Regions from separate parts of the Lachnoclostridium sp. Marseille-P6806 genome, predicted to be linked through region 2. Evidence: predicted binding sites of a transcription regulator. Region 2 holds the regulator's gene; the other holds the start of a gene.
What was found. Region 2 encodes NrdR, which represses ribonucleotide reductase genes. Its sites were predicted from a motif close to CACAANATNTTGTG; they were not measured.

Region 1 (4,284 bases), on a different contig from region 2:
AACAGCCGGAATGTTGTTCTGCATATTGGGCACCTCTACATAGCTGATAGCGCCGCCCGGTGACAGCTTCTGGAAATCAGATTCGAATTTCAGTTTCTCAAAAGCGTCAATCTCCTCAGACACATGAACATGGTAGCTGTTGGTAATGTAGTTTTTATCCGTTACTCCCGGAATAATGCCAAACCGCTTCTGCAGGGATTTGGCAAATTTGTAGGTAGTGGACTCCATAGGAGTTCCGTACACAGAATAGCTGATATTTTCCGCTACCTTCCACTCTGCACACTTGTCATTTAATTTCTGCATTACCTGCAGAGCAAAGGGCTTGCCCTCCGGTGAAGTATGAGATTTTCCGGTCATCCGAACGCACATTTCGTAAAGGCCTGCATAACCCAGAGAAATGGTGGAATAACCGTTAAACAGCAGACGATCAATGGTTTCGCCCTTTTTCAGTCTGGCCAGAGCGCCGTTCTGCCACAGAATCGGAGCTACATCAGAGATAGTGCCCAGAAGGCGCTCATGGCGGCAGCGAAGCGCCCGGTGGCAAAGCTCCAGACGTTCCTCCAGAATCTCCCAGAACCGATCCATATCTCCCTCAGAGGAACATGCCACATCCACCAGGTTAATGGTCACAACACCCTGGTTGAAACGTCCGTAGAACTTGTGGCTTCCATCGGGATTGCGCTGAGAATCCTCCACAGTCAGGAAGGAACGGCATCCCATACAGGTATATACATTGCCTCTCTTTAACTGGCGCATAATCTTGGCAGAAATATAATCCGGAACCATTCTCTTTGCTGTACATTTGGCTGCCAGCTCTGTCAGATGCCAGTACTTGGAATCCTCAGTAATATTGTCCTCGTCCAGCACATAAATCAGCTTCGGGAACGCTGGTGTAATCCATACGCCCTTTTCATTTTTTACGCCCTGCATTCTCTGGATCAGAACTTCTTCAATAATCATGGCAAGGTCGTCTCTTGTCTGTCCCTCCGGAACCTCGTCCAGGTACATAAACACGGTTACAAAGGGAGCCTGTCCGTTGCAGGTCATCAAAGTAATCAACTGATACTGAATGGTCTGAATTCCGCTCTTTACCTCTTCCCGCAGACGGCGCTCTACTACTTTATTGATAATAGCCTCATCCATGGATTCGCCGCATTCCTGGCGCTCTGCAGTCACGCTTCTTTTCAGCTTCTGACGGCTGACATCCACAAAGGGAGCCAGATGAGACAGGGTAAAGGACTGGCCGCCATACTGATTGCTGGCCACCTGAGCTACAATCTGTGTCGTTACGTTGCAGGCGGTAAAGAAGCTGTGGGGCTTTTCAATCATAGTTTCGCTGATTACCGTACCATTCTGAAGCATATCCTCCAGATTGATCAAATCGCAGTTGTGCTCCTTCTGAGCATAATAGTCTGTGTCATGGAAATGGATAATTCCTGCCTCATGAGCCTGTACAATCTCCTCTGGCAGAAGTACCCGGCGGCTTAAATCCTTGCTGACCTCACCAGCCATATAGTCTCTCTGTGTGGAGTTGATCACTGGGTTTTTATTGGAATTCTCCTGCTTTACTTCTTCATTGATATGCTCGATCAGAGACAGGATTCCATTATCTGTGGTATTGGACTTACGGGTCAGCTCCCGTTTGTAGCGGTAACGCACATACTTCTGCGCAACCTCGTAACCGCGCATTTCCATAATGCCGGTCTCTACCATATCCTGAATATCCTCTACGTTCACAGCGTGGGTGAATTCTCCAACCTGCTGAGCAATGTTGTCTGCAACTGCCCGGATCTGATAATCATTCATCTGATGAATCCGCTCTACATTCTGGTTTGCCTTCCGGATTGCATTCTCAATCTTAGAAATATCAAAAGACACTTCCTTGCCGTTTCTTTTAATTACGTTGGTCTTTACTTCCATTTTCCTGCAGCTCCCTTACTTCTATAATTATGCCTCAATGTCAGCCCCCGCTTGTGCCGGACTGACAGCCGTTTTCCCCTTTTCCGCTATCTATCGTAACTATTCAGGGCGGCGGGAGAACTAGCAGAAAAATTCGTGTCAAGCTTGCTTGTAAGCGAATTTTCCTGCCAGTTCTCACATCGGAGGAATCTCCGATGCTTCTTGTCCGGCTTTGCCGAACAAGAAGATACTCCGTTCTGAACAGATACTATCTATCTGAAAAAAGGGGAGATGCATACTAGATATTGTTTTTTATTTCACCATTTTTATCTATATCTGGTGTCCTGTAATATCATACTACAAAACCCTCTGGATTGGAAGAGGAATTTTAATAATATTTTGAACCAATTTGTAGCGCAGAAAACCAGGAAAAGGAGACTGTTTTCAGACAAATAGTAACAGTTCAGGCTGAACTATTACAACAAATGGCCGGCAGATTTTCTCTTGAATAATCCTCCTCAATACGGTATGATAAGATTGTGTGAATTTGATCAGAATTGGAGGTAATTTTCCATTGAAACAAAAGATAAAACAATTACTGTGCCTTTTGCTGGCCTGCCAGCTTTTTACCGGCACTGCCTGGGCCAGACCGGACTGGCCGGCTGATACAGGAATTCAGGCCGAAGCTGGAATCGTTATGGACGCCGATTCCGGAGCCATTCTCTTCGGACAGAATATCCATGTTCCATACCCGCCTGCCAGCATTACCAAAATTCTGACTGCTCTGATCGTTCTGGAACACGCGCAGCCGGATGAAATGGTTACTTTCACAGAAACCGCCTGCAACAGTGTGGAATCTGACAGCGGAAACAAACTGGGCGTTGTCCCCGGAGATACCCTTACTGTAGAGGATTGCCTCTACGGACTTCTTCTTGTTTCTGCCAATCAGGCAGCCAATGCCCTGGCTGAGCATGTAGCTGGTTCTATTCCGGCCTTTGTGGATATGATGAATGACAAGCTGGCCGAGCTGGGCTGTACGGAAAGCCATTTTGATAATCCTTCCGGATTGAACGGCGATACCCAGTATGTCACTGCCTACGATATGGCCCTGATTGCCCAGGCTGCCTACCAGAACGAAACCCTTCTGGAGATCAGTTCTGTAAAAAACCATAAGCTGGCTCCTACTATCAATTATCCCGGCGGTCTGACTGTCAATCAGGAACACCGCCTGTTAAAAGAAGGCGATGATTTTTATTATTCCCCGGCAAAGGCAGGAAAAACCGGTTATCTTCAGGCCGCAGGAAATACGCTGGTTACTTATGCAGAAAAAGACGGCAGAAGACTGGTTTCTGTTGTCTTAAAGGGCCAGCCCCGGCAGTATTTTACTGACAGCACCGAGCTTCTTTCCTTTGGCTTCCGGAACTTTCAGAATGCTGTAATTGCAGATTATGAAAGCCGTTATGTAACCGGAGACGAAATCATCAATCTGGATCGCGGCTCCTTTCAGGCATCGGATCTGATGGTTGACCCGGAAAGCGTAATCACGCTTCCTTTGGGCTCTACCTTCAGCGACGCAGAGCTTTCCCTGGATCCTCTTCCTAAGAATCACCCGGATCGTGCTGTTGCGCTTTTTACCTACACCTACAATGATCGTGTAATTGGAACTGCCTATCTGATGGCAAAGGACAGCGTTCTGATAGGCGATGAAGAACCGGAAACTGTACCGGAAGAGACGGAGGTATCCGAGACCGAGGAAGCAACGCCATCCAATCTGTCTGGTTCCTCCAAAGGAGGGCTTACCCCTGCTGCCCCGGGAATCATCATGAAAGGGGTCGGAATCGTTCTTGTCCTTGGTTTGATTGCAGCAGCTGCTGCCTGGATTGTTTACCGGCGCAGAAAAGAAGCCGAGGCCCTGGCCCGCCGCCGGGAAGCCCGCAGAAAACGTCTGATACAGTCCGGAGAGGAAGAAGAATTTGAACGGCTGCTGGCCGAGTGGAAAGCCAGAGACGCCGCTTCCGGAAAGAACAAAAAGAAAAAATAACAACGTGCCTTATTTAAAGGTCTCAGAATCCGGGCATCAGGATTCTGAGACCTTGGTTTTTTCCCACAATATCTTTTCCAATGTATTGTTTCTAAACTGCCCCGGTGTCATTGCAAATTTCTTTAAAAAATTTCTAGTTAATGTTTTTTCATTTAAATACCCCACTTCCAAGGCAATTTCAAGAATACTTCGTTGAGTTTTTATAAGAAGCTGCCTAGCTCGGTTTACTCGGATATCATTCAAAAATTCTGTAAAGTTCATTTCTACAAAGTATAACAAAATCCTGTTCACCTCTTTTACAGAAATATGAAACTGATCTGCTATTATTTTTGCTGTCAACGGTT
Region 2 (4,284 bases):
TTCAGAAGATACTGGGCGTTGCCATTAACCTGCTTCGCTCCGTTCCATTTTTGATTTTGCTGATTATGATGATTCCCCTGACCAGAAAGCTGGTGGGAACCAGTCTGGGCTGGAAGGCAGTGGTGCCGCCTCTGGTGGCGTCTGCAGCTCCTTACATTGCCAGAATGGTAGAGTCTTCTTTTAAGGAGATAGATGCCGGAGTGATTGAAGCGGCCAAGTCCATGGGCGCTACTACCTTTCAGATTATATGGAAGGTGCTGCTTCCGGAGTCAAAGCCATCTTTGTTAGTGGGAGCAGCTATTTCCACCACCACGATTCTGGGATATTCCGCTATTGCCGGAGCAGTAGGCGGCGGCGGACTGGGAGGTATTGCCATTAACTACGGCTATTACCGGTATGAGTCAGATATGATGTTTCTGACGGTAGCAATTCTGGTAATTATTGTTCAGATTATTCAGGAGATTGGCATGAAGCTGGCCAGAGTCAGCGATAAGAGAATCCGGTAAGAAAACGGGATTTTCAAAGAAAACGGATTTAGCAGCCAGGGGAAAAACCTCAGACTGTCAGCCGAAAGGGCTTTATAAATCAGGGCAGAAGAACTGTCCGGTATCTATTCATTATTATCTATGAGGAGGATAAGAATTATGAAGAGAAGAATCAGTGTAATTACGGCAGCATTTCTGGCAGCGGCAGCATTAACTGCATGCGGCAGCAAGACTGAGGAGACGGCAGCAGCATCAACACAGGCAGCTGCAGCAGAGAGCAAGGAGACTGAGGCAGAGGCAGAGGAGAGCAAGGCACCTGCAGAGCTGAAAGAGCTGGTGGTAGGTGCAAGTCCGGCGCCTCATGCAGAGATTCTGGAAGCAGCCCGTCCGGTTCTGGAGGAGAAGGGATACAGTTTAAAGATTGTAGAATATACAGACTATGTACAGCCGAATCTGGCTCTGGATACCGGTGATCTGGATGCAAACTATTTCCAGCACTTCCCTTACCTGGAGCAGTTTAATGCAGAAAGAGGAACAAAGCTGGTAAGCGCAGGCGCTGTTCATTATGAGCCCTTTGGCATTTATGCAGGAAAGACAGCTTCTCTGGAGGAACTGGCAGACGGAGCAAAGGTTGCAGTTCCCAATGATGCAACGAACGAGGCACGCGCACTGCTGCTTCTGGAGGCGCAGGGCCTGATTAAGTTAAAGGAAGGCGTTGGCCTGAAGGCAACCAAGATGGATATTGTTGAGAATCCGAAGAATCTGGAGCTGTTTGAGGTTGAGGCAGCGCAGATTCCCCGTTCTCTGCCAGATGTAGATATTGCTGTTATCAACGGAAACTATGCCATCGAAGCAGGTATGAAGGTAACAGATGCTCTGGCTGTAGAGTCTTCTGATTCTGAGGCAGCAGTTACTTATGGAAATGTTGTAGCTGTTCAGGAAGGAAAGGAAAATGAGGAGGGCACAAAGGCGCTGATGGAGGCTCTTACCAGTGACACCGTAAAGGAATTTATGGAGACAACTTATGAGGGCGCTGTTGTTCCGCTGTTTTAAGCAATAGCAGAGGCTCCAGCCGTCTGCCAGAATAAAAATTTCGGGCAGGGGCGGCAAAACAAGGGAGGGTGAAATGGAAAACCAGGATCAGAGAGAGAACAATTCGTATCCCGTGTATCAGAATCTCCAGGCAGAGTCTTACTCTGCCCCATCCCACCAGAATAGGCAGTCACCAAATGGTCTGGCGACTGCTTCTCTGGTTATGGGAATCCTGGCAGTTGTGATGACGTGCTGCTGCTACGGGGGACTTATTTTCGGCGGACTGGGAATTTTATTTGCCCTTCTGTCAAAAGGAAACGAACCGATGAGCGGACGGGCCAAGGCAGGGCTGGGGCTGTCCCTGGGAGGTTTGATTTTAACTGTTTTTATGTGGGGACTTTTTCTGTTTGTAGGAATTTCAGGATACGGAGGAGGATTTGAAATCGGTATTCCTGAGGTTCCTCAGATGCCGGAGCCGGAATTTGATTTGCCGGAGAATCTGGTTGCAGGGCTGCAGCAGTTTTTCTTTGGTAAAGAGCTGTTTCGGTAATGATTTCCGGATGGAACCATATGATCAAGATGCGCATAGAATATACCAGGAAGAAATGGGGTGGTTCTGTGCGCATTTTTGATTTAAAAAAAAAGAAGTGATTAATATCTGCGACTGCAGACGTCTGGGATATGTGGGAGATGTGGAGTTTGATCCGGAAACTGGCTGTATTACTCACCTGATTGTACCGGGGCCGGGCTGTCTGTGCGGGATTTTCGGAAGGGAAAAGGAGTATGTGATTTCCTTTCGCGATGTCAGGCAGATTGGCTCAGACATTATTCTTGTGGAAATCAGACGTCTGAAGGATGTGGAAAAGGCATGCAGCGGTGTGTGAGAAAAGGGGGGAGTATGGCGGCCGGGGGATTGCAGTGAAAACTGCTTGCGGATCTTGGTTATGTCATGTAAAATAAATGTAATATTTACAGACAAAACCCCATGGGTTTTTACAGAGAATGAGGAGGAAAGAGGAAGTGAAATGTCCATACTGCAATGCACAGGATACAAAGGTAATCGACTCCAGACCTGCTGATGATAACAGCTCCATACGCCGACGCCGTCAGTGTGAAAAGTGCGGAAAGCGGTTTACTACCTATGAGAAACTGGAAACAATGCCCCTGATGGTAATTAAAAAGGATCGGTCCAGGGAAACCTATGATCGCTCCAAGATTGAGTCGGGAATTATTCATTCCTGTCACAAGCGGCCGGTGTCCACACAGCAGATCAATGCCATGATTGATGAGATTGAAAATCAGATTTTCAACATGGAGGAAAAGGAAGTGGAGACTACGGTAATCGGTGAATTGGTGATGCGCAAGCTGAAGCAGTTAGACGAGGTGGCTTATGTGCGTTTTGCATCTGTTTACCGGGAGTTTAAGGATGTGAACACCTTTATGGAGGAGCTGGGAAAGCTTCTTCAGAACAAATAAACAGGAGAAAAAGCATTGATACTGGAACAGTTTTATCCCCGTGAATGGCTCAACAGCACCTATGAGATTCCATGGGAGCAGTGGCAAAAAAAGGGTATTCGGGGCGTGATTTTTGACATTGACAATACGCTGGTGGAGCATGGTGCTCCGGCAGATAAAAGGGCGGTGGAGCTGTTTGAACGGCTTCGGGGACTGGGCATAAAAACCTGCCTTTTGTCCAACAATAAGGAACCTCGGGTGGCGTCCTTTGCAGCTGCCGTACATTCTCCTTATATTTATAAGGCAGGAAAGCCGGGAAGAAAAAATTATCTCCGGGCGATGGAGCTGATGGGAACAGACAGAAAGACAACCCTGTTTGTGGGAGATCAGCTGTTTACAGATGTTTACGGGGCCAATCGCTGTGGGATTTACGGGATTTTAGTGAAGCCCATTAACCCCAGAGAGGAGATCCAGATTGTATTGAAACGATATTTGGAGGCTCCTATTTTACATTGCTATAAAAAATCTCATTCCAGCCAGAAAAAATGACGGGAGATGTTTGGGCGCGAGGTTTGGGCCTGGAAACGTTTTGTGAAAAGGTTTGAGTTTGGGGGCGTTTTGCTGGGAGATTTGAGCCAGGGGAGCGTTTTTGCCGGAAGTTTTGAGCCAGGGGAATATGCTGTCAAAAGTAGGCGCCGGAAGGCACGCATGGACTGGGAAGAGAGAAAAATATTTACATGGGAGATGGGAGTATGAGCGGAGAAAATGTGATTTTTATTGGATTTATGGGAGCAGGCAAGACCAGTGTGGGACGGGCCTATGCCCAGACAGCAGGAATTCCGTTAGTGGATACGGATCAGATGATAGAAGAGGAAGCGGGCATGACCATCTCTGATATTTTCCGGTTGAAGGGGGAGGAATTTTTCCGGGAAACGGAGACTGCTGTATTAAAAAAGCTGCAGAAGGAAACGGAGCCGAAGGTAATTTCAGTGGGAGGAGGACTGCCTCTCAGGGAGGAAAACAGAGCTCTTTTAAGGGAACTGGGACAGGTGATTTTTCTTCAGGTAAAAGCAGAAACGGTGATAGAACGGTTAAAGGGAGATACCACCAGACCTCTTCTTCAGGGAACTGATGTGAAGCAGCGGGCGGAAGAACTTTTGGCCTACCGGAATCCTATTTATCGTCAGGCAGCTCATCAGATTGTAGATGTGGACGGGAAAACCGTGGAAGAGATTGTGCATCTGATAAGAGAGAAAGAGGGGAAGAATTAATGAAGCTTCTTGTTTTAAACGGACCAAATTTGAATTTCCTG

Region 1: a site for NrdR is predicted at 2,196-2,209, ahead of nrdD (anaerobic ribonucleoside-triphosphate reductase). Genes of this name have one in related genera too.

Annotation. Positions count from the first base shown of each region.
Region 1 covers NZ_CAXSLG010000003.1:137,107-141,390, forward strand. Annotated here, with positions in the region: gene nrdD (anaerobic ribonucleoside-triphosphate reductase) at 1-1,920, opposite strand, end outside; gene ACESON_RS04800 (D-alanyl-D-alanine carboxypeptidase family protein) at 2,474-3,940, shown strand; gene ACESON_RS04805 (helix-turn-helix transcriptional regulator) at 3,977-4,284, opposite strand, start outside.
Region 2 covers NZ_CAXSLG010000001.1:95,613-99,896, reverse strand. Annotated here, with positions in the region: gene ACESON_RS00405 (methionine ABC transporter permease) at 1-506, shown strand, start outside; gene ACESON_RS00400 (MetQ/NlpA family ABC transporter substrate-binding protein) at 645-1,538, shown strand; gene ACESON_RS00395 (hypothetical protein) at 1,612-2,067, shown strand; gene ACESON_RS00390 (YlmC/YmxH family sporulation protein) at 2,165-2,401, shown strand; gene nrdR (transcriptional regulator NrdR) at 2,538-2,993, shown strand; gene ACESON_RS00380 (YqeG family HAD IIIA-type phosphatase) at 3,012-3,521, shown strand; gene ACESON_RS00375 (shikimate kinase) at 3,725-4,243, shown strand; gene aroQ (type II 3-dehydroquinate dehydratase) at 4,243-4,284, shown strand, end outside.